DNA from 3 places in the Bradyrhizobium sp. CCBAU 51753 genome. Region 2 is predicted to be linked to each of the others. Evidence: predicted binding sites of a transcription regulator. Region 2 holds the regulator's gene; each other region holds the start of a gene.

Region 1 (10,231 bases), 850 kb from region 2:
TCGCCGAACTCTTGATGGCGGTGGCGCGGCGGGTGCCGCGCAGCCGCATGACCATGCTGCGGCTGGCGATCGCCAACATCCACCGGCCGGGCGCGCTGACGCCGTCGGTCGTGCTCTCGCTGGGGCTCGGGCTCGCCGTGCTCGTCACCATCACCCAGATTGACGGCAATCTGCGCCGCCAGTTCCTCGCCGCGCTGCCGGAGCGGGCGCCGTCGTTCTTCTTCATCGACATCCCCTCCACCGAAGCCGATCACTTCGGCGCCTATCTGAAGCAGATCGCCCCTGACGCGACCGTCGAGGACGTGCCGATGCTGCGCGGGCGCATCGTCGCCGCCCGCGGCGTCAAGGCCGACCAGCTCAAGCCATCCGTCGATTCGGAATGGGTGCTGCAGAGCGACCGCGGCCTGACCTATACCGGTGAGGTTCCGAAGGGCTCCAAGATAGTCGAGGGCGAATGGTGGGGACCGGACTATAGCGGGCCGCCGCTGGTCTCGATGGAGAAGAAGATCGCCGACGGCCTTTCCCTGAAGATCGGCGACGAGATCGTCGTCAACGTGCTCGGCCGCGACGTTCCGGCGAAGATCGCCAATCTGCGCAACATCGACTGGCAGGGACTCGGCATCAATTTCGTGCTGGTGTTCTCGCCGAACGCCTTCAAGGGCGCGCCGCACAGCCATGTCGCGACCCTGACCGAGGTGAATCCGACCGCCGCCGATGACGCGCGCATCATTAAGCAGGTCGCCGATGCCTTCCCGATGGTGACGAGCGTGCGGGTCCGCGAGGCGCTGGAAACGGTCGGCAGTGTCGTCAGCAACCTCGTGCTGGCGATTCGCGGCGCCAGCGCGGTTACGCTGATCTCGGCGATCCTGGTGCTCGGCGGCGCGCTCGCCGCCGGTCACCGCCACCGCGTCTACGACGCCGTGATCCTCAAGACGCTCGGCGCCACGCGGGTCCGGCTGCTCGGCGCCTATGCGCTGGAGTACCTGATGATCGGCCTTGCAACCGCCGTGTTCGGCGTGATCGCGGGCTCGGTTGCGGCCTGGATGATCGTGACGCGGCTGATGACGCTGAGCTTCATCTGGCAGGCCGGCAGCGCCGCGCTGGTCGTGGTCGCCGCCCTCATCGTCACGGTCGGGTTAGGACTGGCCGGAACACTGCTGGCGCTGAACCAGAAGCCGGCCTCGGTGCTGCGCAATTTGTGACATTATGTAGCGGCGTTAACGCCGCTTTTGCCTATATGCGCCGGGTCAGAGCGACATTCAGCCGCGCGTGGAAGCTTGCGTCGGCTGTGCTAATTTCCCACATACCAAGCGGGTCGGATGGCCGCTATGATGACGCGGAATTAATGTTCCTCAAGTCACGCCATCTGGGATAGATTTACACCGGCGCCGCAAATCCCTTGCGCTCCACCGGGACCAACCACGGGAATTCGACCATGTCGGACCTAGACCGCAATTACACTTCTCCATTCGGCCGGGCCGCCGGACGCATTGACACTGTGGCCGTCGACGCCGGTCTGCGCGCCTACATGCTGCGCATCTACAACTACATGAGCATCGGCCTCGCCATCACTGGCCTCGCCGCGCTCGGCGTCTACATGGCCGCGGTGGCGGATCCGGCTTCGGCCGTCGCGCACTTCGGCAAGGTGCCGCTGACGCAGTTCGGCTACGCGATGTTCGTGAGCCCGCTGAAGTGGCTGTTCATCCTCGCCCCTCTGGTGATGGTGTTCGTCATCTCGGCCGGCATCAACCGCCTGCAGCCGGCGACCGCCCAGCTCCTGTTCTGGGTGTTCTCGGCGCTGATGGGCCTGTCGCTGTCGTCGATCTTCCTGATCTATACGCACACCTCGATCGTGCGCGTATTCTTCATCACCGCGGCGACGTTCGGTGCGCTCAGCCTCTACGGCTACACCACCAAGCGTGACATGAGCGGCATGGGCTCGTTCCTGTTCATGGGCCTGATCGGCATCATCATCGCGAGCCTGGTCAACCTGTTCCTGGCGAGCACGGCGCTGCAGTTCATCGTGTCTGTTGTCGGCGTGCTGGTGTTCGCCGGTCTCACCGCCTGGGACACCCAGCGGCTGAAGAACGACTACATCTACGGCTACGCCTCGCAGGGCGGTGTGATGGCAGAGCGTGCGGCGATCACCGGCGCACTCTCGCTCTACCTGAACTTCATCAACCTGTTCACGCTGCTGCTGCAGCTGCTCGGCCAGCGCGACTAAGCCGCGCGAGCCAGAGCCAATCGAGTTAAGCCCCGGCCTCGCGGCCGGGGCTTTTCTTTTGCGCGCGGCAAAAATAGTGTCGCGCCATGCCCGAGCTTAAGTCCAATTCTGAAATCAGGCCCGCCACCGAGGCTGACCTTGCTGCCGTCACGGCGATCTACGAGCAGGCGGTGCGCTTCGGCACCGCGACCTTCGAGCTGATCCCGCCCGACCTCACCGAGATGACGCGCCGCTACCGGGCGCTGGCGGACGGCGGCTTCCCCTATCTCGTCGCCGTGCTTGACGGCCGCGTCGCCGGCTACGCCTATGCCGGCCCCTACCGGCCGCGTCCGGCCTACCGCTTCACGGTCGAGAACTCGGTCTATCTGGATCCTGCCGTCCATCGCCGCGGCATCGGTCTCAGGTTGATGGAACGGCTGATCGCCGACTGCGAGGCCGCCGGCTTCCGGCAGATGATTGCGGTGATCGGCGATTCCGCCAATGCGGGCTCGATCGGGCTGCACCGCCGATGCGGCTTCCAGATGATCGGAACCCATCCCAGCGTCGGCCTGAAGTTCGGCCGCTGGCTCGACACCGTGATGATGCAGCGCGCGCTCGGCGAAGGCGCGGAAACGGTGCCGGCGGATTAGACAAGATCAGTAGCCTGGATGGAGCGCAGCGCAATCCGGGACCGCACTCTCCGCGGATGATGAATCCCCGGATTGCGCTGCGCTTCATCCAGGCTACGGCAGCGTGGTCACACCAGCGCCAGCTTGCGGTCGATCACGAGCAGGACGCGTTCGAGTTCATGACCGCGGCGCAGGATCAGGCCGGTCGCCGAAATCACGCTGTACATGCCCTGCTTGCGCGCGAGGCGCGGATCCTTCTCGATGCGGTAGATCGGCACTTCCGACGCGCGGCGAAACACCGAGAACACCGCGCGGTCCTTGAGGAAGTCGATCGCATAGTCGCGCCACTCACCGTCGGCGACCATGCGGCCATAGAGATTGAGAATGCGATTGAGTTCAAGTCGATTGAACGTCACACGGTTGGACTGAGGGGCCGCCGCGGCGGGACGCGCCACGGCGCGGCTCCCGCTCGGATCAGTGTCCTCCGAGATCAAACTCATCGAGCGCCTCCTGTCATCTCGGCGACGATCACACCCCAAACCGGTCCCCGCTGCTCGGGATCGTCACGAGGCTGACATGATTGCGCTAAGCGCAGAGCGCCGCAAGGGCCCATTCGCGAGGCAACCGAACCTTAACCACTTCGAGCGCGACCGATTGTCCCGAAAATCCCTTATCTCTGAAGGACTCACGGGAACGTTAGCGGAATCATATTGCTGCCCCACTTCCGCCAATCGCCCGCCCTGCTGCCTTGCGAAAAGAAAATCCTGCGTTGGCCCGGTCCTTTCGGTTCCGGATTCCTCAGCCCCCAGCCCCCCGGGGCCGTCGGGATCGGGCCTGTTCGCAGGGGAGTTAATCCCAACACTGGGCCAACGAAAGTTGGTCCTTTTTGTTTTTGGGGGACTGCTCGACGCGGCGTGATCGCGTCACGCGCAAGGCGCGGACCACCTTCGTTGCAAAAGATGTCTGGAAGGACGCTCGACGGACGTCGCGCATTGCACGACGCCGTTGACGACGATTGCGTGCTAACGGTTAGCGAAGCGACGTGATCGCCGCGCCGAGCATCGGGCCCGGCTTCTCACGATTGCCGTCCTGGATATAGACCGCCGCGGCGTCGACGCCGTCGCGCGTGATGTTCTCCAGCGGGACGGTCCAGCTTCCGGACGAACCGTTCCAGTCACCGACCTTCAGGAGATTGCGCACCACATTGTGGTAGGTGATCTCGCGGCCGCGATTCTCGCCGCGCGCAATCGAGATCGGCACCGACTTCGAGATCGAGCAGATCCAGACCTCGCCGCGCGCCGCCGTCGGCGACTTGGCCGCGGCCACCGAAACGTTGATCTGCTTGCCGCTCAACGTCAGCGTCACCGGCACCGACATCACGCCGGCGCTGTTGTCGGTGGCCTTGATCGCGCTCTCGATGCTGTCGCGGTCGCTGCCGATCACATGCGCGGAGCCGTTGATCACCGCCTGCGGCGTGTAGACGTCGCGATCGCCGCGCATGTGCGAATAGGCCTTCTGACGCGCGCTGAAACGGGAATCGGCCAGCGTGTCCTTCCAGCCGAGATAGTCCCAATAATCGATCGGCATGCTCAGCGCGATGACGTTGGGATCCTTCGCGAGCTCACCGATGACCTTGTCCGCGGGCGGACAGGACGAGCAGCCCTGCGAGGTGAAGAGTTCGACGACGGCACGCGGGTCGGCGTGAGCGGGGCGGATGATCGCGATGATTGCGCAGATACCGAGGGCGCTGGACCATTGCGATATGCGATTATAGGCCATCATCGCTGTCATACTGCGAACCAGTCGTGATGATTTCCATCCGTAATTGTACGGAGCATGAAGCTGTCCCTGAAACTGCGTGCCCCAAAACGCCAGAAAGCGGCCTTTGTCATAGGCCGCCTTCTTTTTGGTCGCTACTCACTAAGCGGTGAGCCACCGATCACAAATCCGCGTAGAGCATGATCCGGACCCGGAGGGCCGCGTCAGCGCAAAGTGCGAAGCGGTTTTCCGTGCAGATCATGCTCAAACGGAGGGCCTTAAGCCGCGAGTTTGCGCAACACATAATGCAGGATGCCGCCGTTGCGGTAGTAATCGAGCTCGTCCAGCGTATCGATGCGGCAGAGCAACGGGACGTCCTTCTTGCCGCCATCGCTGGAGACGATTTCGGCGGTCAGGGTCTGGCGCGGCTTCAGATCGCCCTGCAGCCCGCGGATCGTGACCTTCTCATCGCCCTTCAGACCGAGCGACGACCACGATGCGCCGTCCTGGAAGGTGAGCGGAAGCACGCCCATGCCGACCAGGTTGGAGCGGTGGATGCGCTCGAAGCTCTGGCAGATCACCGCGCGCACGCCGAGCAGGCGCGTGCCCTTGGCCGCCCAGTCGCGTGACGAGCCGTTGCCGTATTCGGCGCCGGCGAACACCACCAGCGGCACGCCCTCGGCTTGATACTTCATCGCAGCATCGTAGATCGACATCTGCTCGCCGTCGGGCCAGTGCTTGGTGAGACCGCCCTCCGGAATATTGCCGTCGGCGCCCTTCAGCATGAAGTTCTTGATGCGGATGTTGGCGAAGGTGCCGCGCATCATCACTTCATGGTTGCCGCGGCGCGTGCCGTACTGGTTGAAGTCGGCGGGACGCACCTGGTGCTCGCTGAGGAACTTGCCGGCGGGCGAGGTCAGCTTGATCGAACCGGCCGGCGAGATGTGGTCGGTGGTGATCTTGTCGCCGAACATCGCGAGGATCCGTGCATCGACCACGTCGGTGATCGGCGCCGGCTCCTTCTTCATGCCCTCGAAATAGGGCGGGTTCTGCACATAGGTCGAGCTCATGTTCCAGCGATAGGTCTCGCTTTCCGTGGTCTTGATCTTGCGCCAGTTGGTGTCGCCCTTGAACACGTCGGCGTATTTCTTCTTGAAGATCGTCGCGGTGACGAAGCGCTTCATGAAGGCGTTGATTTCCTTCGCGGTCGGCCAGATGTCCTTGAGGAACACCGGCTTGCCGTCCTTGCCGATGCCGAGCGGCTCGACCGCGAGATCCTTGGTCACGGTGCCGGCGATCGCATGTGCCACCACCAGCGGCGGCGAGGCGAGATAGTTGGCCTGCACGTCGGGCGAGACGCGGCCTTCGAAGTTGCGGTTACCCGACAGCACGGCGGCAGCGACGATGCCGTTCTCGTTGATCGATTTCGAGATGTCTTCCGGCAGCGGGCCGGAATTGCCGATGCAGGTGGTGCAGCCGAAGCCGACCAGATTGAAACCGACCTTGTCGAGATCGGCCTGCAGGCCGGAATTGGCGAGATATTCCGCCACCACCTGGCTGCCCGGCGCCAGCGAGGTCTTCACCCACGGTTTTGCCTTCAGCCCCTTGGCGGCTGCCTTGCGGGCCAAGAGGCCGGCGCCGATCAAGACGCTCGGATTCGAGGTGTTGGTGCAGGAGGTGATCGCCGCGATCACGACGTCGCCATGGCCGAGATCGAAGTCGCGGCCCTCGACGGCAAAGCGCTTCTGCTCACCGTCGGGCTTCTTGTACTCGTTGACCAGCGCGGTTGCGAAACCGGTCGAGACCGCCGGCAGCGCGATGCGGCCCTCGGGGCGCTTCGGTCCGGCCATCGACGGCACGACGTCGGCGAGGTCGAGCGTCAGCGTGGTGGTGAACACCGGATCGGCCGACTTGGCGGTGCGGAACAGGCCCTGCGCCTTGGCATAGGACTGCACCAGCTTGACCCGATCGGCCTTGCGGCCGGAGGTCTTGAGGTAATCGATGGTCGCGGCGTCGACCGGGAAGAAGCCGCAGGTCGCGCCGTATTCGGGGGCCATGTTGCCGATGGTCGCCTTGTCCGCGACCGAGAGATAGTCGAGGCCCGGGCCGAAGAACTCGACGAACTTGCCGACCACGCCGAGCTTGCGCAGCATCTGGGTGACGGTCAGCACGAGGTCGGTCGCGGTGACGCCCTCCTTGAGCTGGCCCTTGAGCTTGAAGCCGACGACCTCCGGCAGCAGCATCGACAGCGGCTGGCCGAGCATGCAGGCTTCCGCCTCGATGCCGCCGACGCCCCAGCCGAGCACGGCGAGGCCGTTGACCATGGTGGTGTGCGAGTCGGTGCCGACCAGCGAGTCCGGATAGGCGACCTCGAAGGTGCCGGTCTTCTTGCCGACCGTCATCTTCTCCTTCTTGGTCCACACCGTCTGGGCGAGATATTCGAGATTGACCTGGTGGCAGATGCCGGTGCCGGGCGGCACCACCGAGAAGTTCGAGAACGCCTTCTGGCCCCACTTCAGGAACTCGTAGCGCTCCTGGTTCTGCTTGTATTCCTCGACCACGTTCTTGCCGAACGCCTTGTTGTCACCGAAGAAGTTGACGATGACAGAGTGGTCGATGACGAGATCGACCGGCACCAGCGGGTTGATCTTCTCGGCATCGCCGCCGAGGTTCTGCATCGCGTTGCGCATCGCGGCGAGATCGACCACGGCCGGGACGCCGGTGAAATCCTGCATCAGGACGCGCGCCGGGCGGAAGGCGATTTCGTGCTCGAGCTGGCGCTTCTTCAGCCATTTCGACACCGCGACGATGTCGTCTTTCTTGACGGTGCGGCCGTCCTCGTTGCGCAGCAGGTTCTCGAGCAGAACCTTCATCGAATATGGCAGCTTCGAAATGCCCTTCAGTCCGTTCTTCTCTGCCGTGGGCAGGCTGTAATAGACGTAGGTCTTGCCACCGACCTTCAAGGTCTTGCGGCATTTGAAGCTGTCGAGCGAGGTCATGCGAGGGATCCCAATTTTTAGTTTGTACCCGGAAAGGGTAACTAAACACCGGCGGCGCGCTGGCTAGCTAGGACAGGCCGGGGTGGCTTGCGGCCGCCGATTGTGTGTGCTGCATCAAGTTCCGGGCTTATAGAACCTTTCTAGAAGCACCGCCACACCGACAAGCGTGCGACAGCGTTGCGCGACCCAAAAATTCTCACGCGGTAGCGAAAGATTTCAGAGGGCTGTGACAAGACCAACCATGCGGCTCTCGGGACGAAATCTGACATGCGTGCGCGGCGGCCGGCAGGTGTTTTCCGGACTGGATGTGTCGGCCGCCGCGGGCGAGGCGCTGGCCATCACCGGGCCGAACGGCGTGGGCAAGACCTCGCTGCTCCGCGTCATCGCCGGGCTGCTGGTCCCGGCCGAAGGATCGGTCGCGCTCGAAGGCGGCGATGCCGAGCTCAGCCTGCCCGAGCAGGCGCACTATCTCGGCCACCGCGACGCCCTGAAGCCGGCGCTCAGCGTGCGCGAAAATCTGTCGTTCTGGCGCGACTTCCTCGGCGGCGACACGCAGGACACGCAGCAATGCCTTGCCGCGGTGGCGCTCGATCACGCCGCGCATCTGCCGGCGGCCTACCTCTCCGCCGGCCAGCGCCGCCGCCTGTCGATCGCGCGCCTGCTCGCGGTGCGGCGGCCGGTCTGGCTGCTCGACGAGCCGACCTCGGCGCTCGATGCGGCCGGCCAGGCGCTGTTCGTCAGGCTGATGCGCGACCATCTCGCCGGCGGCGGTATCGTGATTGCAGCCACCCACCTGCCGCTCGGCGTCGATGCCAGCAGCCTGCGCATGGGAGGCGCGGCATGAGCGCGCTCGCGGCACTGATCCGGCGTGACATCAGGATCGCGCTGCGCGTCGGCGGCGGGGCGCTGATCGGGGTGCTGTTCTTTCTCACCGTCACCGTGCTGATGCCGTTCGCGGTCGGGCCGGATCTTGCCCTGCTGTCGCGGCTGGGTCCGGCCATCCTCTGGCTCGGCGCGCTGTTGGCGAGCCTGCTCACGCTCGACCGGCTGTTCACGGCGGATCACGAGGACGGCTCGCTCGACCTCATCGTGATGAGCCGGACGCCGCTGGAACTGGCCTGCGCGGCCAAGGCGCTGGCGCATTGGCTCGCCGCCGGCCTGCCGCTGATCGTCGCGACGCCTGTGCTCGGCCTCTTGCTCAATCTCGACGGCACCGCGACCCTGGCGGTGGCGCTGACGCTGCTGGCGGGAACGCCGGCGCTGACCTTCACCGGCATGATCGGCGCGGCGCTGGCGGTGACGCTGCATCGCGGCGGGCTGTTGCTTGCCGTGCTGGTGCTGCCGCTGTCGATCCCGGTGCTGATCTTCGGCGTTGCGGCCTCGCAGGCGGCGATATCGGGTCCGATGTCGTTTGGAACGCCGTTCTCGATCCTGTGCGCGCTATCGCTGTTCAGTCTGGTTATCGGGCCGTTTGCCGCCGCCGCCAGCCTGCGGCACGGGCTGGACTGAAACGGAACAGATCAATTCTCGACGAGAGGACATTGGCCGATTGCCCGCGACCCATCAGGCGACTATCAGGAATGTCATGACGCTGACCGATCTCGCCAACCCGACCAGATTCCTGGCGCTGACCACGCGGATCCTGCCGTGGCTGGCGGGCGCGACCGCGATCCTGCTCGCGATCGGCCTCTACCAGTCGGCGATGGCGCCCGACGACTATCAGCAGGGCGCCACGGTCAAGATCATGTTCATCCACGTGCCGAACGCGTGGCTGTCGATGTTCGTCTGGGGCGTCATGAGCATCGCCGCGCTCGGCACGCTGGTGTGGCGGCATCCGCTCGCCGACGTCGCGGCAAAGTCGGCCGCGCCGATCGGCGCCGCCTTCACCTTCCTTGCGCTGGTCACCGGCTCGCTGTGGGGCCGGCCGATGTGGGGCACCTACTGGGAATGGGATGCGCGGCTGACCTCGGTGCTGATCCTGTTCCTGATGTATCTCGGGCTGATGGCGCTGTGGCGCGCGGTGGAGGATCCCTCGCGCGCGGCGCGGGCGGCGGCGGTCCTCACGCTGGTCGGCGCGATCAATATTCCGATCATCAAATTCTCGGTCGACTGGTGGAACACGCTGCATCAGCCGGCCTCGGTGTTCCGCGCCGGCGGGCCGACCCTCGACAAGGCGTTCCTATGGCCGCTGCTGGTGATGGCGATCGCGTTTTCGCTGCTCTTCATCACCTTGCACCTCGCCGCGATGCGCAACGAGATCCTGCGCCGCCGCGTCCGCAGCCTGCAGATGATGCAGGCCAGTCGCGTCGCGTTTTCGGGCGAAGCCAGCACCGGAAGCACGCCAAAAGAAATTGGAGCCGCGTAACACGATGTCGCTCGGCCCCTACGCCTCCTTCATCGTGACCTCCTACGCGCTGGTGACCGCGGTCGTGCTGCTGCTGATCGTCTGGATCATCGCCGACTATCGCCGGCAGCAGGCGCGCCTGAGGGAGATCGAGGCCAGCGGCGTGACCCGCCGCTCCGGCCGCAGCGCGGCGGACATGCGATGAGCGAGCAGGCGGCCAATCATCCTCCGCAGGGCCGGCGCTGGCTGGTGCTGCTGCCGCTGGTCATCTTCCTAGGGCTCGCGGGCCTGTTCCTGC
Region 2 (10,231 bases):
ATGGTTGGGTGAGTTATCTCCCACACGCGCACCGCGAAGCTTGGTCGCAGGTGACGGGAAACGCTCAAATTTGTGCATCCACTGTCATGAATCATCCCTAATATCTTGAAGATGCGCGTTTTATTGTCTTTTGACGAATTCCACTGCGGCTTAAAACACGCTACACGGGGCAGGGAACAGCGGAGCGTCGGCGGGGTTCGCCCGGGAGCCGCCGTCGCGGGATCGCAACTCGAGGTCTAGATGCTGGAAGCAATACGCAGGGCGATGGCGTTTATGCGCCAGAAGCAGATCCTGCATAGGCTGGGTGTTGTCATCAGCATCGCCGTCATCGGCATCGCCTGCTACGTCCTCTACCATATGCTGCGCGGCATCGACACCAACGAGGTGCTCGAGGCCATCAAGAGCACCGAGCCGCGCCAGATCGCGCTGGCCGCGCTGTTCGTCACCGCCGGCTACTTCACGCTGACCTTCTACGATTTGTTCGCAGTGCGCGCGATCGGCCACGCCCATGTGCCCTATCGCATCAACGCGCTCGCGGCCTTCACCTCCTATTCGATCGGCCACAATGTCGGCGCCAGCGTCTTCACCGGCGGCGCGGTGCGCTACCGGATCTATTCGGCTTGGGGCCTCAACGCGATCGACGTCGCAAAGATCTGCTTCCTCGCCGGCCTGACCTTCTGGCTCGGCAATGCCGCCGTGCTCGGGCTCGGCATCGCCTATCACCCGGAGGCCGCCGCCAACATCGACCAGCTGCCGCCCTGGCTGAACCGGACGCTGGCCTTTGCGATCATCATCGCCCTGGTCGCCTATGTGGTCTGGGTCTGGACCCAGAAGCGGGTGGTCGGCCGCGGGCCCTGGACGGTGACCCTGCCGGGCGGGCCGCTGACGCTGCTGCAGATCGCGATCGGCATCGTCGACCTCGGGTTCTGCGCGCTGGCGATGTACGTGCTGGTGCCGGACGAGCCCAATCTGGGGTTCGTCGTGGTCGCCGTCATCTTCGTGTCGGCGACCCTGCTCGGCTTCGCCAGCCACTCCCCCGGCGGCCTCGGGGTGTTCGATGCCGCCATGCTGGTCGGCCTCTGGCAGATGGACCGCGAGGACCTGCTCGGCGGTATGCTGTTGTTCCGCCTGCTCTACTATATTGCCCCGTTTGTCATATCTGTAATCTTGCTGACGTTTCGGGAGGTTATCGTCGGCGCCCGACTCAAACGGCTGCCGCAGGCTGATTCGGGTCCCCGCGCCGAGCCGCAGCACGAGGCGGTTTTTGTCCGCAAGCGCGGTGACTCCGGCGCCTGACGAGGCGGCCAGCCAGCTCCTGGCGCGAGGTCGATGGGACCTCCACTGAGCGAGGCACGAACCGAAGGGAAACGCCGCCGCGATGGCAATCGACGACTCGCCTTCCTCCATCTTCTCGCCATGGCCCGACCGCCTGCGCCATGCCGCGCTGATCCTGCTTGCCGCGGCGCTTGCGCTCAGCGTGGTGGTCGCGCTCGGCGAATTGTCGCTGGTGCGCGCCTGCGCGGTGTTCGCCTGCATCGCAGCCGCGGCGCTGGTGCCGTGGCGGCTGCACGATGCGACCGCCTCGCGCGAGGATGTCCGCGGCGTCAACCCGGTCGAGGCCAATGCGGTCAGCGCCGTCGTCGCCGGCATGCCGGATCCGGCCGTGCTGCTCGATCGCGCCGGCCGCGTCATCCACCTCAATGCCGCCGCCGCCGAGCTCGCGCCGGCACTGCGCAAGAACGAACTTGCGCAATTTGCCCTGCGTTCGCCGGAGATTATCACAGCGCTGCGCGAGGCGATCGCGACTGCCGAGCCGCGCCGCGCCACCTACACCGATCACGTGCCGGTCGATCGCTGGATGGAACTGGTGATCACGCCGGTGCCAGTGCCGACCCAGTTCGGCGGCACCGACAAGTGCATGCTGATGACCTTCCACGATCTGACGCCGCTGCGCCGGGTCGAGGAAATGCGCGCCGACTTCGTCGCCAATGCGAGCCACGAATTGCGCACGCCGCTCGCCGCTTTGTCCGGCTTCATCGACACGCTGCAGGGGCCGGCGCGCGAGGACGCGCGGGCGCGCGAGCGCTTCCTCGGCATCATGCACACCCAGGCCACCCGCATGGCGCGGCTGATCGACGACCTGCTGTCGCTGTCGCGGGTCGAGCTCTCGGCCCATGTCCGGCCCGAGGCCTCGATCGATATCGTGCCGATCATCCGCCAGGTGGTCGACGGGCTCGAGGCGCTGGCCGCCGAGCGCCAGGTCGAGATCGATGTCGACCTGCCGGAGGCGCCGGTCGCGATCGCCGGCGACCGCGAGGAGCTGCTGCGGCTGTTCGAGAACCTGATCGAGAACGCGCTCAAATACGGCGCCTCGGGCGGCCGCGTCATAGTGTCGCTCAGCCAGGCGGCGTCGGGGGACCCGTCGCCCGAAATCCGGGTCATGGTCCGGGATTTCGGCCCAGGCATCGCCCCGGAGCACCTGCCGCGGCTGACCGAGCGGTTCTACCGGGTGGACGTCGGCGACAGCCGCAACCAGGGCGGAACAGGCCTCGGATTATCGCTGGTGAAACATATTCTTAACCGTCATCGCGGGCGGCTTCTGATCGAAAGCGTGCCGAAAAACGGCGCCACTTTTACCGCCTGTTTTCCTCGCCCGAAGACCCTGGTACCGACACAAAGCTAAGCATTTTCAGCAGCTTGGCGCTGTCATCCAACTGTCATCTAACCTTTATAAAACCAGCACCGACCGCTCCTAGATGGACCGGCGTGAGCGCGATCGGGCGCATTCGGCGCTTCGCTCACAAGATGGAGACGACCCCATGAATTTCATCAAAGCAATCGTCGCTGCCGGCATGGTCGCCGCTTCGACGTCGGCCTTCGCTGCCGATATTACCGGCGCGGGCGCGACGTTTCCGTTCCCGATCTATTCGAAGTGGGCTGACGCTTACAAGAAGGAGACCGGCAACGGTCTGAACTATCAGTCGATCGGCTCCGGCGCCGGCATCAAGCAGATCCAGGCCAAGACCGTGACCTTCGGCGCCACCGACGCGCCGCTCAAGGCCGAGCAGCTCGAGAAGGACGGCCTCGTTCAGTGGCCGATGGTGATGGGCGCGATCGTTCCGGTCGTGAACCTCGAAGGCATCAAGCCGGGCGAGCTGGTCCTGTCGGGCGAAGTGCTCGGCAACATCTATCTCGGCAAGGTCACCAAGTGGAACGACGAGTCGATCGCCAAGCTCAATCCGAAGCTCAAGCTGCCGGCCGACGCCATCACCGTCGTGCGCCGCTCGGATGGTTCGGGCACCACCTTCAACTTCACCGACTATCTCTCCAAATCGAACGCCGACTGGAAGTCCAAGGTCGGTTCCGGCACCGCGGTCGAATGGCCGGTCGGCGTTGGCGCCAAGGGTAACGAAGGCGTCGCCGGCAATATCAGCCAGACCAAGAACGCGATCGGCTATGTCGAGTACGCCTACGCCAAGCAGAACAAGCTGACCTATGCCGCGCTGGTCAACAAGGCCGGCAAGACCGTGCAGCCGACCATGGAAGCCTTCCAGGCCGCTGCCGCGAACGCCGACTGGGCCAAGGCTCCCGGCTACTACGTGATCCTGACCGACCAGCCGGGCGATGCCTCCTGGCCGATCACCGCGGCGACCTTCATCCTGATGCACAAGGATGCGACCGACAAGGCGGCCTCGCAGGAAGCCCTCAAGTTCTTCAAGTACGCTTTCGAGAAGGGCGACAAGGCGGCTGAAGAGCTCGACTACATCCCGATGCCGGACTCGGTCGTCAAGCTGATCGAGAAGACCTGGGCCGCGGACATCAAGAGCTAAGTCGCAACGTTTCGAATGAGGCCTGTGCCGCCCAACGGCGGCACAGGTTGAAGTGCCAAGAGCCTGCTCCGTCACGACCCATAAAACCATGGAGCTTGGGCTCGCGCGTCCTTCGGGGCGCAGCCGGAATGACGCCCGGCCCAAAAGCGTCGGTGAAGATCGCTTCGGGGGCGTACCGGTTTGCGTTGCTTTCACATAGTAGAGAGGGGATAGGCGTGGCAGACATGGCTGTTCAGGGCGATGTGATGGAAGCTGCCGGTCCGTATGATCGCGCCAAGGCTCTCAGTGCGTTCAAGCTCGGTGATGCCACCTTCTACTGGATCACCCGTATCTCGGCGATCTCGGTCCTCCTGATCCTCGGCGGCATTATTCTGTCGCTGATCGTCGGCGCCTGGCCGGCGATGCGGGAATACGGCTTCGCCTTCCTGTTCACGCAGCGCTGGGCGCCCTCGGCCGATCCGCCGGTGCTCGGCGCGCTCGGTCCGATCTACGGCACGCTGATCACCTCGGTGATCGCGATGATGATCGCTATTCCGGTCGGCATCGGCATTGCGGTGTTCCTCACCGAGCTGTGCCCGCAGTGGCTGCGCCGCCCGATCGGCATCGCGGTCGAACTGCTCGCCGGCATCCCCTCGATCATCTACGGCATGTGGGGCTTCTTCGTGCTGGGCCCGTTCCTCGCCAACACCTTCCAGCCGTTCATGATCCGGATCTTCGAGGGCGTGCCGGTGCTGGGCGCGATCTTCGCCGGCCCGCCGTCCTATCTCAGCCTGTTCAATGCGGCGCTGATCCTGGCGATCATGGTGCTGCCCTTCATCACCGCGATCTCGGTCGACGTGTTCAAGACCGTGCCGCCGGTGCTCAAGGAGGCCGCCTACGGCATGGGCTGCACCACCTGGGAAGTCGTCAAGAACGTGGTGATCCCCTACACCCGGGTCGGCGTGATCGGCGGCATCATGCTGGCGCTCGGCCGCGCGCTCGGCGAGACCATGGCGGTGACCTTCATCATCGGCAACTCGTTCCGCATCTCATCGTCGATCTTCGCGCCGGGCACCACGATCTCGGCGGCGATCGCCAGCGAATTCGCCGAGAGCGACGGGCTGCATCAGTCCGGCCTGATCCTGCTCGGCCTGCTGCTGTTCGTATTGACCTTCTTCGTGCTCGCCGCGGCGCGTCTGATGCTGATGCGGCTTGAGAACAAGGCGGGGAAGTGACGCCATGAACCCGATCTACAAATCCCGCCGCCGCAACGACATCATCATCCGCGCGCTCTGCTTCGCTGCCGCCGCGTTCGGCGTCACCTGGCTGGCCCTGATCCTGCTGACGCTGCTCTACAACGGCATCGCCGGCCTCAGCGTGCAGTTGTTCACCCAGAACACGCCGCCGCCCGGCTCGACCGAAGGCGGCCTGCTCAACGCCATCGTCGGCTCGGTCATCATGACCGTGATCGGGGTCGGCATCGGCGCGCCGCTCGGCCTGTTCGCCGGCACCTACCTTGCCGAATACGGCAAGCATGACAAGCTGACCTCGGTGATCCGCTTCATCAACGACATCCTGCTCAGCGCCCCCTCGATCATCATCGGCCTGTTCATCTACGGCGCGGTGGTGGTGCCGATGCGCGGCTTCTCGGCGATCGCCGGCGCGCTCGCGCTCGCCGTCATCGTCATCCCGGTCGTGCTGCGCACCACCGAGGACATGCTGCTGCTGGTGCCCAATCCGCTGCGCGAGGCGGCAAGCGCGCTCGGCCTGCCGCGCTCGCTGGTGATCAAGCGGATCGCCTACCGTGCCGCCCGGTCGGGTCTGATCACCGGCGTGCTGCTGGCGACCGCCCGCGTCGCCGGCGAGACCGCGCCGCTGCTGTTCACCGCGCTGTCGAACCAGTTCTTCAGCCTGAGCCTGAACAAGACGATGGCCAACCTGCCGGTGACCATCAACAACTTCGTGCAAAGCCCCTACGCCTACTGGAAAGAGTTGGCCTGGAGCGGCGCACTGCTGATCACCTTTACCGTGCTCGCGCTGAATATCGGCGCGCGTATCCTTGGTGCCGAAAGGGCCGCAAAATGACCGAGCTTTCGATTTCGACCACCGCCGCCGGCCACGTTCCCCAGGCGCCGCTGCCGGAAGCCGCGCCGAAGGTTACGGCGCGCAACCTCAACTTCTATTATGGCGAGCACCACGCGCTGAAGAACATCAACCTGACGCTCGGCACCAACCGCGTCACGGCGTTCATCGGCCCGTCGGGCTGCGGCAAGTCGACCTTGCTGCGCATCTTCAACCGGATGTATGATCTCTATCCGGGCCAGCGCGCGGTCGGCCAGCTGATGCTGGACCAGACCAACATCCTCGACGCCAAGCTCGACCTCAACCTGCTGCGGGCGCGGGTCGGCATGGTGTTCCAGAAGCCGACGCCGTTCCCGATGACGATCTATGAGAACATCGCCTTCGGCATCCGCCTTTACGAGAAGATCTCGAAGTCGGAGATGGACGGCCGGGTCGAGAAGGCGCTGCGCGGCGGCGCGCTGTGGAACGAGGTCAAGGACAAGCTGAACGCCTCCGGCCTGTCGCTCTCCGGCGGCCAGCAGCAGCGCCTGTGCATCGCGCGCACGGTGGCGGTGCGGCCCGAGGTGATCCTGTTCGACGAGCCGTGCTCGGCGCTCGATCCGATCTCGACCGCCAAGGTCGAGGAGCTGATCCAGGAACTGTCCGAGGACTACACGATCGCGATCGTGACCCACAACATGCAGCAGGCGGCGCGCGTCTCCGACAAGACCGCCTTCATGTATCTCGGCGAGTTGATCGAGTTCGACGACACCAACAAGATCTTCACCTCGCCGAGCGATCGGCGCACCCAGGACTACATCACCGGTCGGTTCGGCTAACGCCTGATCGGAAAAAAGCGGGGATGGTTTCCCGCCGAGATCAGGCTGAAATGAAGGCATGAGATCGTGATCCTCTTGGGATTATGATCGAAGGAGACAAGCGATGGCTTCTGAACATACCGCCAAGGCATTCGACAGCGACCTGCAGGAGTTGACCCGCCTGGTCGCCGAGATGGGCGGCCTGGTCGAGCGCATGATCACCGAGTCGGTCGATGCGCTGATCCGCCGCGACGTCGCGCTCGGCAAGCGCGTGGTCGCCGCCGACATCGAGATCGACAGCCTGCAGCGCGTCATCGAAGAGCGCGCGGTGCTGACGATCGCGCGGCGCCAGCCGATGGCGATCGACCTGCGCGAGATCGTCAGCGCGATGCGGGTGGCCACCGACCTCGAGCGGATCGGCGACCTCGCCAAGAACATGGGCAAGCGCGTCGCGGCGCTGGAGAGCGATTTCCAGCCGCTGAAGCTGATCCGCGGCCTCGAGCACATGACCGACCTCGTGCTGTCGCAGGTCAAGTCGGTGCTCGACGCCTACGCCGCGCACGATTTGCCGGCGGCGATGAACGTCTGGAAGGGCGACGAGGAGGTCGACGCGATCTGCACCTCGCTGTTCCGCGAGCTGCTCACCTACATGATGGAAGATCCGCGCAACATCTCGTTCTGCATCCACCTGATGTTCTGCGCCAAGAATATCGAGCGGATCGGCGACCACGCCACCAACATCGCCGAGACCGTGTTCTACATGATCGAGGGCCAGCAAATCACCGACAAGCGCCCGAAGGGCGACATGACCAACTTTGCGACCACGGTGCCGGGTAACTGAAGCACGATCCGGAAAAGTGGGTACCGGTTTTCCGACAAGATCGTGCTCATCAGGACGATGAGCGTTTCGGTTTTGCGTCTGGGCAACGGATCAAGATAGAGAGAACTTAGACCGATGAGCGCACGCATTCTGGTAGTCGAAGACGAGGAAGCGCTGACAACGCTGTTGCGCTACAACCTCGACGCGGAAGGCTACGATGTCGAAACGGTCGGGCGCGGCGACGATGCCGACACCCGCCTCAAGGAGCGCGTTCCCGATCTCGTGGTGCTCGACTGGATGCTGCCGGGCCTGTCCGGCATCGAGCTCTGCCGCCGCTTGCGGGCACGTCCCGAGACCAAGCAGCTGCCGATCATCATGCTGACCGCGCGCGGCGAGGAGAGCGAGCGGGTGCGTGGGCTGGCCACCGGCGCCGACGATTATATCGTCAAGCCGTTCTCGGTGCCGGAGCTCCTGGCGCGGGTGAAGGGCCTGCTGCGCCGCGCCAGCCCCGAGCGGCTCGCCACCGTGCTGACCTATGGCGACATCGAGCTCGACCGAGAGAAGCGCCGCGTTGCGCGCTCCGGCCGCCCGATCGATCTCGGCCCGACCGAATATCGGCTGCTCGAATTCTTCCTCGAGCATCCCGGCCGCGTGTTCAGCCGCGAGCAGCTGCTCGACAGCGTCTGGGGCCGCGACATCTATATCGACGAGCGGACCGTTGACGTGCATATCGGCCGCCTGCGCAAGCTGCTCAATCCGGGCCGCGAGCAGGATCCGATCCGCACCGTGCGCGGCGCCGGCTACGCCCTCGACGACCGTTTTGCCAAGGCCGAGCCGCAGCCGTAAGGCCCGGTCCGACCGCTGCAACAAAAAAATCCCCGCCTTCGCGGGGATTTCTTTTTTGACGTCGTCGCTGGTTTCGTCGTCGGCCTATTTGAGCTGCGGCTTGTTCGACGGCCGGCGGCGATCGCCGGCGGGCTGGTAAGCGACGCGCGAGTGGTGCGCGCAATAGGGCAGGCCGGTGAGCGCCTTGCCGCCGCAGAAGAAGAATTCCGGGCTCGAGGGATCGCCGACCGGCCAATGGCAGGTGGCCTCGTTCAGCTCCAGCAGCGACAGCCGCTGGCTCATCGGCACCACGTTGTCGTAGGCGATCGGATCCGGCTCGAGTTCGACCTCGAAAGCCTGCGCCAGCGCGGTGTTGCCGCGCGAGACCGGGCGCGCCACCCGCATCATGTGCTGGGCGGGACGGGCCTTGCGCTGCCGCGGCGCGGCGGTGGAGGGCGCCTTGGCGCGGCCGGACAGGCCGAGCCGATGGACTTTGCCGATCACGGCGTTTCGCGTCACATTGCCGAGTTCCGCCGCGATCTGGCTGGCGGAGAGGCCACTCTCCCAGAGCTTCTTCAGCTGCTCGACGCGATCGTCGGACCAGGTCAATACCGTCATCGCATTCTTCCTTTCGCGGTGCGCCGGCCGGTGATGGGAGCGGCGCTGCGAGCCAAATCTGTCAAAATCCCCGCGGTCAGAATCCCTTAGCCCTCGCCGGGCGTGCTGTTGCGCCCGAACGTTCACGCAGAACAAATGGCTACTAAGAGGGTCCAGTACTGCCGCACGAGATGTCGTACCCGACAGGCCAAACGCTACAATATGGCGTGACTCTGGCGCAAGAGTCCGCGGCAGCGCGTCCACATGTTCCCAACATTTAAGCCTTGCAATCAGGCTTTTCCACTGCTCCGGAATACTCCGGATTGCATGCGTTTCGCATTGCAGGAAGGCCACTTCGTGGCGATTGACACGGACCGGGCGCAGCATAGAATGCCCCGCACGTGCTGCCCGCAAGGCGGCACGTTTTTGTTTTCCGAAGCTGGCCGTTGCTGCGCTGGCGTCAAGGCGCGCGGCAATTGTCGGCCTCAAACCCGTCAGTGATCGCCATGACCAACAGCGCCACGTCGCACCTGCTCCCCGTCTTTGCCCGGATCGATCTCGGCTTCGAGCGCGGCGAGGGCGCCTGGCTGATCGCAACCAACGGCGACCGCTATCTCGACTTCACCTCGGGCGTCGCGGTGAACGCGCTCGGCCATGCCCATCCGCATCTGGTCAAGGCGCTGCAGGAGCAGGCGACCAAGCTCTGGCACATGTCGAACCTGTTCAAGAGCCCGGACGGCGAGGCGCTGGCGGCGCGGCTCTGCGAGCAGAGCTTTGCCGACTACGTGTTCTTCTGCAATTCCGGCGCCGAGGCGATGGAGGGCGTGATCAAGCTGGTGCGCCACCACCATTTCTCCAAGGGACATGGCGAGCGCTACCGCATCATCACCTTCGAAGGCGCGTTCCACGGCCGCACGCTGGGCACGCTCGCGGCGACCGGCTCGGCGAAATATCTCGAAGGCTTCGGCCCGCCGATGGACGGCTTCGACCAGGTGCCGCATGGCGACATCGAGGCGGTGAAGAAGGCGATCGGCCCGCACACCGCCGGCATCCTGATCGAGCCGGTGCAAGGCGAGGGTGGCGTGCGCGGCGCGCCGCAGGCCTTCTTCAAGGCGCTGCGCCAGCTCTGCGACGAGCACGGCCTGCTGCTCGCCTTCGACGAGGTGCAGACCGGCATGGGCCGAACCGGCGAGTTGTTCGCCTACAAGCGCACCGGCGTCACGCCGGACGTGATGTCGCTGGCGAAGGCGCTCGGCGGCGGCTTCCCGATCGGCGCGGTGCTGGCGAGCGCCAAGGCCGCC
Region 3 (10,231 bases), 4.4 Mb from region 2:
GATCTGATCCTGATGGCGCTGGTCACGATCTTTACTTTGGTTTCGGTGTCCCTCTATCTCGTCGAGTGGGTGCGGCACATGGGCACGATCGAAGCCCGGTAGAGTGACGATCTGACAAGATCGATGCTCAGACAAAGCGTTTTGGAGACTTGCGTGGCAGGCAGCGTTCAACCTCGTCAACTGGCCCTGGCGCTGCCGCACGAGGAAAAGCTGACCCGCGACGATTTCCTCGAAGGCCCGGCCAACGAAGCGGCGCTGGCGCTGATCGATGGCTGGCCGGACTGGCCGAACCGCATCATGCTGCTGGTCGGGCCGGAAGGCTCCGGCAAGAGCCACCTCGCCGCGATCTGGTCCGAGCATGCCGGTGCGCGGTCGACCGCGGCGCATGCGCTGACGGCGGAGGCGGTGCCGACCGCGCTTGCTACCGGCGCGCTGGTGGTCGAGGACCTGCGGCCGGCGGATTTCGACGAGCGCGCGATGTTTCATCTTCTGAACCTCGCGCGCCAGGACGATGCCTTCGTGCTGATCACGGCGCGTGTTCCGCCGTCGGCGTTCGAGATCGAGCTGCGCGACTTGAGGTCGCGGCTTCGCGCGGTGCCGACGGTGACGCTGCTGCCGCCCGACGACCTGCTGTTCCGCGGCCTGATCCTAAAATTCTGCGCCGACCGCCAGATGAGCGTGGACGAGTCGATTGTCAGCTATCTGACCAGCCGGATCGAGCGTTCCTATGTCGCCGTCCGGCAGGCGGTCGAGTTGCTCGACACCGAGGCGCTGCGGCTCGGCCGGCCGGTCACACGGGCGCTGGCGGCGGAGCTGTTGCGGGATGCGTGACCACCTGACCGGCTTGACGGCGGAAGCGGTGGGAACATGAATGTCATCGAAACGTCATCGCAATATCACATGGTTTGCGTGGCCCTCGGATAGACCGCCCAGGCCGCCCTCCTCGAATTGGACCAACACTTGATGGACTCGGCACAAGCTACTGAAATCAAAGAGAAAGAGGCGGAAGCTCCCGCCCTCCCCGCGATCGCGACCAGCCCCGAGCGGTTCATCAATCGCGAGCTCTCATGGCTCCACTTCAATCGCCGGGTGCTCGAGGAATCGGTCAACCAGGGCCATCCCGTGCTGGAGCGCGTCCGCTTCCTGTCGATTTCGGCCAACAACCTCGACGAGTTCTTCATGGTCCGCGTCGCCGGCATCAAGGCGCAGGTCCGCGAGGGCATCGCCGAGCGCAGCCCGGACGGCCTGCTGCCGGCCGAGCAGCTGGTGATGATCAACAAGACCGTGTCGCAGCTCGCCTCCGACCAGCAGGCGATCTGGAGCGACCTGCGCGCCATCCTGTCCGACGTCGGCATCCAGCTGGTCGACGGGCGCGATGTGACAAAATCCGAGCGCGGCTGGATCGAGGATCACTTCCTCCACAGCATTTTCCCGCTGCTGACGCCGCTGGCAATCGACCCGGCGCATCCGTTCCCGTTCATCCCGAACCTCGGCTTCACCGTGGCGCTGCAGCTGGCGCGGATCTCCGACGGCAAGGCGATGAATGCCTTGATCCGCATGCCCGGCAAGATCGACCGCTTCATCCGCCTGCCCTCGTCGAAGGACGGCGCGCCGGTGCGGCTGATCACGCTGGAACAGGCGACCGGCCTGTTCATCGGCCGTCTGTTCCCCGGCTACACCGTCAAGGGCCAGGGCGCGTTCCGCATCATCAGAGACTCCGAACTGGAGATCGAGGAAGAGGCCGAAGACCTCGTCCGCCTGTTCGAGACCGCGCTCAAGCGCCGCCGCCGCGGATCGGTGATCCGGCTCGAGATCGAGGCCAAGATGCCGGAGGAGCTGCGCATCTTCGTGCAGCACGCGCTGTCGGCAGCGGATGACGAGGTGTTTCTGGTCGACGGCGTGCTCGCCATGAACGAGCTGTCGCAGCTCACCCGGCTCGATCGCCCCGACCTCGAATTCCCGCCCTATGTGCCGCGCCATCCCGAGCGCGTCCGCGACCATGGCGGCGACATCTTCGCGGCGATCCGCCAGAAGGACCTCGTGGTCCATCACCCCTATGAATCCTTCGACGTCGTCGTCCAGTTCCTGCAGCAGGCGGCGCGCGACCCCGACGTCGTCGCGATCAAGCAGACGCTGTATCGCACCTCGAACAACTCGCCGATCGTGCGCGCGCTGGCCGAGGCCGCCGAGGCCGGCAAGTCGGTGACCGCGCTGATCGAACTGAAGGCGCGCTTCGACGAGGAAGCCAACATCCGCTGGGCGCGCGACCTCGAGCGCGCCGGCGTCCAGGTGGTCTACGGCTTCATCGAGCTGAAGACCCACGCCAAACTGTCGATGGTGGTGCGCCGCGAGGGCGGCAATCTCACCACCTACGTACACACGGGCACCGGCAACTATCATCCGGTCACCGCGCGCATCTACACTGACCTGTCCTACTTCACGTCGGATCCGATCATCGGCCGCGATACCGTGCGGGTGTTCAACTACATCACGGGCTATGCCGAGCCGAGCGACATCGAGAAGATGGCGGTGTCGCCGCTGACGCTGCGCAAGCGCATCATCGAGCACATCCATGACGAGGCCGTTCATGTACGCAACGGCCGCCCGGGCGCGGTCTGGATGAAGATGAACGCGCTGGTCGACCCCGACATCATCGACGCACTTTATGGAGCGTCACAGGCCGGCGTCTCGATCGAGCTCGTGGTGCGCGGCATCTGCTGCCTGCGGCCCGGCCTGCCCGGATTGTCGGAGAACATCCGCGTCAAATCGGTGATCGGCCGGTTCCTGGAACATGGCCGAATCTATTGCTTCGGCATGGGGCAAGGCCTGCCGAGCACCAAAGCTGCTGTGTATATCTCGTCCGCCGACATGATGCCGCGGAACCTGGACCGCCGCGTCGAGGTGCTCTGTCCGCTGCAAAATCCCACGGTGCATCAGCAGGTTCTCGAACAGATCATGGTCGCGAATCTGAAGGACAATGAGCAGAGCTGGCAATTGTTGCCGGATGGGTCGTCTACGCGTATGAAGGCCGCGAAAGGCGAAGAGCCTTTCAACCTGCACAACTATTTCATGACAAATCCGAGTCTGTCCGGCCGTGGTAAGTCTCTCAAGGAATCTTCGCCACGCCGGCTCACGCGTCGCAACGAGCGGCAGCAGCATCAGCCATCGTCTTAAGGGGGCTTTACGGTGAAGCGGCCGCGGAAGCGCGCTTCCAGCGTCGCTGTCATCGATATCGGTTCGAACTCGGTTCGTCTCGTCGTTTACGAGACGATGTCGCGCAACCTCATCACAATCTTCAACGAGAAGGCGCTGTGTGGGCTCGGCCGCGAGGTGCAGACCACCGGCCTGCTCGCGACCGACGCCGTCAACAAGGCGCTCACCGCGCTGCGCCGGTTTCGCGCGCTGTGCAGGATCCAGCAGGTCGGCCGCGTCTTCGCGATCGCGACCGCGGCCTGCCGCGACGCCAAGAACGGTCCGGACTTCATCGCCAAGGCCGAGCGCATCTGCGGCGCCAAGATCGAGATCCTCTCAGGCCCGCGTGAAGCGAAGCTGTCCGCGCTCGGCGTCGTCTCGGGCGTGCACAATCCCAACGGCATCGTCGGCGATCTCGGCGGCGGCTCGCTCGAATTGATCGACGTCAAGGGCAACCGCGTACGCAGCGGCGTGACATTGCCGCTCGGCAGCCTCGCGCTGCAGGACCTCTCGCACAAATCGCTGAAGCGCGCCGAGCGCATCGTCAAGAACGAGTTGCTCGGCGTGCCGCAGCTCAAGGCCGGCCGCGGCCGCACCTTCTATGCGGTCGGCGGCACCTGGCGCGCGCTGGCGCGGATCCACATCATCCAGAGCGGCTATCCGCTCAAGGTGATGCACGGCTATTCGATCCCGGCGGTCGAAGCGCTCGACTTCGCGCAGCGGCTGCGGCGGCTCGCGGCCACCAACATGCTGGCCAATATCGAGGCGGTCGCCGACGCGCGGCGGCCGCTCCTGACCTATGCCGCGCTGGTGCTCGAATACATCATCCGCGTCGCGCAGCCGAAGACCATCGTGTTCTCGACCTTCGGCGTGCGCGAGGGCCTCTTGTACGAAATGCTGCCGCCGGCCGAGCGCGCCAAGGACGGCCTGGTCTGCGCCGCGCAGAACCTCAACGAATTGCTGTCACGCTCGGCGCGCCACGCCCAGGAGCTGATCTCGTGGACCGACCGCCTGGTGCGGGTGGTGCGGCTGCGCGAGACCGAGGAGGACCGCAGGCTGCGTCACGTCGCCTGCCTGCTCTCCGACATCGGCTGGCGCGTGCATCCGGATCATCGCGGCGAGGAAACCCTCAGCCTGATCATGAACGGCAATTTCGGCTCGATCACGCACCAGGGGCGCGCCTTCGTCGCGCTGTCGGTGTTCTATCGCTATGCGGGCCTCAGCGAGGAGAATGAGCCGCCGCTGCAGATTCGCGCGCTGGTGCCGCCGGCGATGGACGAGCGCGCCCGCGTGCTCGGCGCCGCGTTCCGCGTCGCGCATCTGATCACCGCGGCGCGCACCGGCGTGCTGCCGGCGACGCATTTCCGCACCCAGGGCCGCAAGCTGATGCTGGTGTTCGAGCACCGGATGGTCGATTTGGTCGCCGACCGCGTCGGCAGCCGCTTCCGCCAACTGGCGCGCCTGGTCGGACGCGCCGGTTCGATCGTCCGGCGGTAATCCAAAAGCCGCGACTACGCGGCTTTGGCGGAATGCTTGGCCTTGCGGAGCGCGTGGCGCCGCCAGAGCGAGCCCGCGATCAGCACCACGATGATGCCGAGCACGGCGAGCAGGATCTCGCCGCCGTTGCCGCCATGGCCGAACTGCGGCGACATCCCGATTGCGGCGAGCCACGAATCGAGCTTCGCACCGAGCGGGCCGGCGAACAGCGCATCCAGCCGCGGATGCACCGCCGGATCGGTCGCGATGACGTCGCCCGCGATCCAGCCGAGCAGCGCGGCGCCGGCCCAGACCAGGATCGGCAGCTTGTTGAGCAGCGCCATGATCAGCGCCGCACCGGCCACGATCAAGGGAACGCTGATCGCAAGGCCGAGCACCAGCAGCGGTACGCTGCCATTTGCGGCGGCGGCCACCGCGATCACGTTGTCGAGGCTCATCACGATGTCGGCGACGACGACGATCTGCACCGCGGCCCACAGATGCGCGGCGGCATCGACGCTGTCCTCGTCATCGTGCTCCGGCACCAGGAGCTTGGCCGCGATCACGATCAGCGCCAGCCCGCCGACGAGTTTGAGGTAGGGCAGCTCCATCAGGCTGGCGACGATGCCGGTGAAGATGACGCGCAGGATCACCGCGGCGGCGGCGCCGAGGATCATGCCCCACAGCCGCTGCCGCGGCGCAAGCCCGCGGCAGGCGAGCGCGATCACCAGCGCGTTGTCGCCGGACAACAGCACGTTGATCCAGATGATCTTGCCGACGGCGACCCAGAAGGTCGGGGTCGCCATCTCCTCCCTGAACTGGGTGAAGAACGCGCCGATGTGCGCGGGATCAAAGATCTGCCACAGCCAATCCACAGCGAGTCCTATTCGGCCTTACGGCCGCCCCTTTGCGGCAGAGGTCCGCCGCTACCCCAGTTGAGTTAGCCGACGATCTCGTTGCCGGCGAAGAACTGCGCGATCTCGACCACCGCGGTCTCCGGCGCGTCGGAACCGTGCACCGAATTCTCGCCGATCGACTTCGCATAGAGCTTGCGGATCGTGCCCTCGGCGGCCTTCGACGGATCGGTCGCGCCCATCACGTCGCGATACTTCAGGATGGCGCCCTCGCCTTCCAGCACCTGGACCACCACCGGGCCCGAGGTCATGAACTCGACCAGCTCGCCGAAGAACGGGCGCGCCTTGTGGACCGCATAGAAGGTCTCGGCCTGACCGCGGGTCATGCGGATGCGCTTCTGCGCCACGATCCGCAGGCCTGCCTTCTCGATCACCGCGTTGACCGCACCGGTCAGGTTGCGCTCGGTGGCGTCGGGCTTGATGATCGAAAAGGTGCGTTCAATCGCCATGATTTCGTCCTTGCAAAGGCTGGTTGGGAGTTGCCGGGGCTTATATCGGCGCGATGGGGTGACGGCAAGCGACCCTGTGACGCGTTAGCCATTAGTTTCGATGGATTTTCGCGACAAAACCGGCGTGGCCGCGATTGCCGGCCGGGACCGCCAAACCGCCCAAATTACGACGATTTCACGAAGGTGAACCCATTCTGTCGACGCCGTGCCGCTGCCGTTCAGCTGCCATCGCCTAGGCTCTTCACCGATCGGACGCCTTGCTGACCTATCCGCAAGCCTCACCAGGACGTCTCGGGAAACGATGTCATCGCGGGCGCCTGATGCGCGCCCAAACCTCGAGGAGACGATCATGTTACGCAAAATCTCGCTTGCTGCGATTGCCGCTGTTTCGCTCGGCGCGGCCGCGCTGGCTCCGACCTCGGCCTCGGCCTGGGGTGGCTGGCATGGCGGCTGGCACGGTGGTGGATGGCACGGCGGCTGGGGACCGCGCTTCGTCGTCGGTGGCCCTGTCGTGGTCGGCGGCCCCGCCTATTACGCCGGCGGCTACGGCGGCTGCTATGTGCGCCGCGTCGTTCCGACCCCGTGGGGTCCCCGCTGGCGCGTGGTCAACCGCTGCTATTGATCCGACCAACACCTCCCCTGACTTGCTCCGCCCCGGCCTTACGCCGGGGCTTTTTTGCACCCGCTGGAACCCGATCGCTGTCAGCCGCTACCAGAAGGCGAGGGCAAGGCCGAGCCGGCGAAACCAAAATCGGGGTTGCGACTTGTTGTGGCAAGAACTTGCTCATACCCGCGAGGTGGAACTCGCCGAAGGACATCCCGGAGACATGCAAAAAGACTTATCAAGAGACCTGCTATGACAACTCAGATCGAGAACGATCCGGACCAGATGGATCACAAGACCTGCCGCTACATCTGCGATGCCGTAGGTGAACGGCTTCAGCAAAACATGCGCCCGGAGCCGACGCTTTCGTCCCGCCTGCAACAGCTTCTCGATGAGATGCGCCGACGGGAAACCGATCACCATTAGATGTTGCGGGCTGGCCGACAGCCCAAACACCTATTTGCAAGAGGCACCCGGACAGATTTTTGCAAACTGACGGGTTGCGTTTGGCGGCGGGTCCGGTGACAAACGCCGCATGCTTTCCATCACCGACATCTCGATCCGGATCGCCGGACGGCTGCTGATTGATCACAGTTCCGTGCAAATTACGCCCGGCGCGCGGGTCGGATTCGTCGGCCGCAACGGCGTCGGCAAGTCGACCCTGTTTCAAGCCATCCGCGGCGAGGTCCCGACCGAGAATGGCAGCATTGCGCTGCCGCCGCGCTGGCGCATCGGCAGCCTCGCGCAGGAAGCGCCCGACGGGCCGGAGAGCCTGCTCACCGTCGTGCTGAAAGCCGATCTCGAGCGCGATGCGCTGTTGCGTGAGGCCGAGACCGCGCAGGACCCGCACCGGATCGCCGAGATCCAGACCCGGCTGGTCGACATCGACGCCCACGCGGCGCCGGCCCGCGCCGCTGCGATCCTCTCCGGTCTCGGCTTCTCGACCGCAGACCAGGCACGCCCGTGTGCGGAATTCTCCGGCGGCTGGCGGATGCGCGTCGCGCTGGCGGCCACGCTGTTTGCGGCGCCCGATCTCTTGCTGCTCGACGAGCCAACCAACTATCTCGATCTCGAAGGCACGCTGTGGCTCGAGAATCACCTCGCCAACTATCCGCGCACGGTGATCGTGATCAGCCATGACCGCGACTTGCTCGACACTTCGGTCGACCAGATCCTGCATCTCGATCGCGGCAAGCTGACGCTCTACAAGGGCACCTACTCCTCGTTCGAGGAACAGCGCTCTGCCCGCGAACTGCTCGACGCCAAGCACGCCAAGCGCCAGGCCGACGAGCGCAAGCGGCTGCAGGCGTTCGTCGACCGCTTCAAGGCAAAAGCCTCGAAGGCGCGGCAGGCGCAGTCACGCGTGAAAATGCTGGAGCGGATGAAGCCGGTCACCGCATTGGTGACCCAGGACGTCCACGAGATCACGTTCCCCGCGCCCGAAAAATTGCTGTCGCCGCCGATCATCGCGGTCGACGACGTTTCGGTCGGCTACGAGCCGGGCAAGGCGGTGCTCAACCGCGTGACGCTGCGCCTCGATCCCGACGACCGCATCGCGCTGCTCGGGGCCAACGGCAACGGCAAGTCGACGCTGGTCAAGCTGCTGGCCGGCAAGCTCACGCCGTTCTCGGGACGCATCACGCGCGCGGACAAATTGTCGGTCGGCTACTTCGCGCAGCATCAGGTCGACGAGCTCAACCTCGACGGCTCGCCCTACGACCATGTCCGCAAGCTGATGCCCGATATGCCCGAGAGCAAGGTGCGCGGCCGGGTCGGCGCGATCGGCTTTTCCGGCAAGGCCGGCGACACGCTGGTGAGGAGCCTGTCGGGCGGCGAGAAGGCGCGGCTGCTGCTCGGGCTCGCCACCTTCTACGGCCCCAACATGATCATCCTGGACGAGCCGACCAACCATCTCGACATCGACAGCCGTGCCGCACTCGCGGAAGCGATCAACGACTTTCCCGGCGCCGTCATGATGGTCTCGCACGATCGCTATCTGATCGAAGCCTGCGCCGATCGGCTGTGGATCGTCGCCAACCAGACCGTGACCGCCTATGACGGCGATCTCGACGAGTATCGCAGGCTGATCCTGTCGGCCAATGACGGCGACCGGGCACCGGCGCGCGAGCGGGCGAAAGAGCCTGCGCGTCCAGAGCGCAGCCGCAATGAAAAGCGCGTTTCACCCAAGCAGCGGATCGCGCAGGCGGAAGCTGAGATCGAGCGCATCAACGGCATCATCGCCAAGATCGACACAGCGCTGGCGCTGCCGGATATCTTCACCCGCGATCCCAAGCAGGCAGCGCAGCTGACAAAAGCCCGCGCCGGTGCCGAAAGCGCATTGCAGCGCGCGGAGGAAGAGTGGCTGGACGCCAGCAGCGAGCTCGACGAAGCCGCAAGCTAGAGCATGATGAGATCAGGTTGAATCATTGGCGCGTTGGTTGAGCGTGATCGTTTCGGAAACCGCTTCGTAGTTTCCGGATCATGCTCTAGCCGTGCGAGGTCGCGGACTTTTTCTTCTTCGGCTTTGCCGCCTTCGGCTCCGGCACGGGATCCGGCCCGCGCTCGACCGACGTCAACCGGCCCGCGGTGAAGGTGTAGATGCCGGCACGCGCGCCGCGCGACCAGGTGACGACGGCGACGCGGTCGCCGCCCGGACCATTGGACAGGTTGACGCTGTCGGGAGCGCCGATGCCGCGGACGACGTCGCATTCGGTGTGGCCGAGCGCGACGCTGCCGCCCGACGGCTGCGGCGGCGGTGCGCCGTCGGCCAATGCGTTGGCGCCGGCGGCACCCGCGGGCGGCGCCATGCCCGGGCAGCCGCCGTCGGCGCTGACGAGATCTTCGCTGGTCACCGGCTTGTCCGGCGTCAGCGGCGGCGATTCGATCGAGATGTTGCGGATGAACAGCCGTCCGGGGCGCGAGAACCATTCCGCGTCGCGCGAAAACATGTCGGACGCGCTCGAGCAACCGGCAAGGCCCGGCGCCAGCACCAGCAGCGCCAGCAGCGACTTTCGACTGAATGTTCCGTCCCGCACGATCGACAAAGGCTCCTTGTCCCCACACAAGGGGTTTGTCCGAACATCACTTTGCGGCATGACCGTGGCTCGCCGCAAGAAACCTCGAATTATCATTAATTGCTTGGAATCGCTATTGGCGCCGCTGCCAGCGTCCCCGCTCGTCGGCCTGCCAGTAGGTGACCTCGAAGCCGCGGGCCTTGCAGGCGGTCCAGCTTTCCCGCGCCGCCGCCACCGCGTCCGGGTCGTCGCCGTTGAACACCAGAACCAACCGCTCGTAGCTGTCGCAGTCGGCCGGCAGCGCCGCATTGTCGACCAGAAAGCGGACATTGGCCCGGTTCGGGTTGCCCTCCTCGATCGACAGGATGATCGGCTGGTCCTGCGCGTCGCCGACCCGCCAGGTCGCATGCGGCAGAAACGAATCGTCGCTGTAGGTCCAGAGATGTGCATCGAGCGCCTCGGCGCGCTCCGGCGACGTCGACTGCACGACCACGCGCCAGCCGCGCTCGAGCGATTTCTCGAGCAGCGGCGGCAGCACGCTCTCCAGCGTCATGTTCTGCAAATGGTAGAACAGAACCTCGG

Evidence for each region. The regulator PhoB, encoded in region 2, activates phosphate uptake and scavenging genes when phosphate is short. The targets are predictions, from matches to a motif close to TGTCATNNANCTGTCAT.
Region 1: a site for PhoB is predicted at 3,394-3,410, ahead of XH93_RS01870 (DUF2794 domain-containing protein). Genes of this name have one in related genera too.
Region 3: a site for PhoB is predicted at 873-889, ahead of XH93_RS19390 (RNA degradosome polyphosphate kinase). Genes of this name have one in related genera too.

The regions. Positions count from the first base shown of each region.
Region 1 covers NZ_CP030037.1:384,488-394,718, reverse strand. The annotation lists gene XH93_RS01885 (ABC transporter permease) at 1-1,202, shown strand, start outside; gene XH93_RS01880 (Bax inhibitor-1/YccA family protein) at 1,436-2,224, shown strand; gene XH93_RS01875 (GNAT family N-acetyltransferase) at 2,311-2,853, shown strand; gene XH93_RS01870 (DUF2794 domain-containing protein) at 2,961-3,332, opposite strand; gene XH93_RS01865 (thioredoxin family protein) at 3,862-4,623, opposite strand; gene acnA (aconitate hydratase AcnA) at 4,869-7,589, opposite strand; gene ccmA (heme ABC exporter ATP-binding protein CcmA) at 7,831-8,433, shown strand; gene ccmB (heme exporter protein CcmB) at 8,430-9,098, shown strand; gene XH93_RS01845 (heme ABC transporter permease) at 9,175-9,954, shown strand; gene ccmD (heme exporter protein CcmD) at 9,959-10,138, shown strand; gene XH93_RS01835 (DsbE family thiol:disulfide interchange protein) at 10,135-10,231, shown strand, end outside.
Region 2 covers NZ_CP030037.1:8,657,699-8,667,929, reverse strand. The annotation lists gene XH93_RS39855 (lysylphosphatidylglycerol synthase domain-containing protein) at 241-1,296, shown strand; gene XH93_RS39850 (ATP-binding protein) at 1,379-2,683, shown strand; gene pstS (phosphate ABC transporter substrate-binding protein PstS) at 2,820-3,830, shown strand; gene pstC (phosphate ABC transporter permease subunit PstC) at 4,055-5,044, shown strand; gene pstA (phosphate ABC transporter permease PstA) at 5,049-5,894, shown strand; gene pstB (phosphate ABC transporter ATP-binding protein PstB) at 5,891-6,709, shown strand; gene phoU (phosphate signaling complex protein PhoU) at 6,813-7,529, shown strand; gene phoB (phosphate regulon transcriptional regulator PhoB) at 7,644-8,354, shown strand; gene XH93_RS39815 (GcrA family cell cycle regulator) at 8,439-8,951, opposite strand; gene XH93_RS39810 (aspartate aminotransferase family protein) at 9,437-10,231, shown strand, end outside.
Region 3 covers NZ_CP030037.1:4,304,471-4,314,701, reverse strand. The annotation lists gene XH93_RS19400 (CDP-alcohol phosphatidyltransferase family protein) at 1-102, shown strand, start outside; gene XH93_RS19395 (DnaA/Hda family protein) at 154-831, shown strand; gene XH93_RS19390 (RNA degradosome polyphosphate kinase) at 964-3,174, shown strand; gene ppx (exopolyphosphatase) at 3,187-4,689, shown strand; gene XH93_RS19380 (TerC family protein) at 4,704-5,543, opposite strand; gene ndk (nucleoside-diphosphate kinase) at 5,609-6,031, opposite strand; gene XH93_RS19370 (sulfur globule protein precursor) at 6,381-6,653, shown strand; gene XH93_RS19365 (hypothetical protein) at 6,888-7,061, shown strand; gene XH93_RS19360 (ABC-F family ATP-binding cassette domain-containing protein) at 7,171-9,036, shown strand; gene XH93_RS19355 (hypothetical protein) at 9,122-9,679, opposite strand; gene XH93_RS19350 (DNA polymerase III subunit chi) at 9,783-10,231, opposite strand, start outside.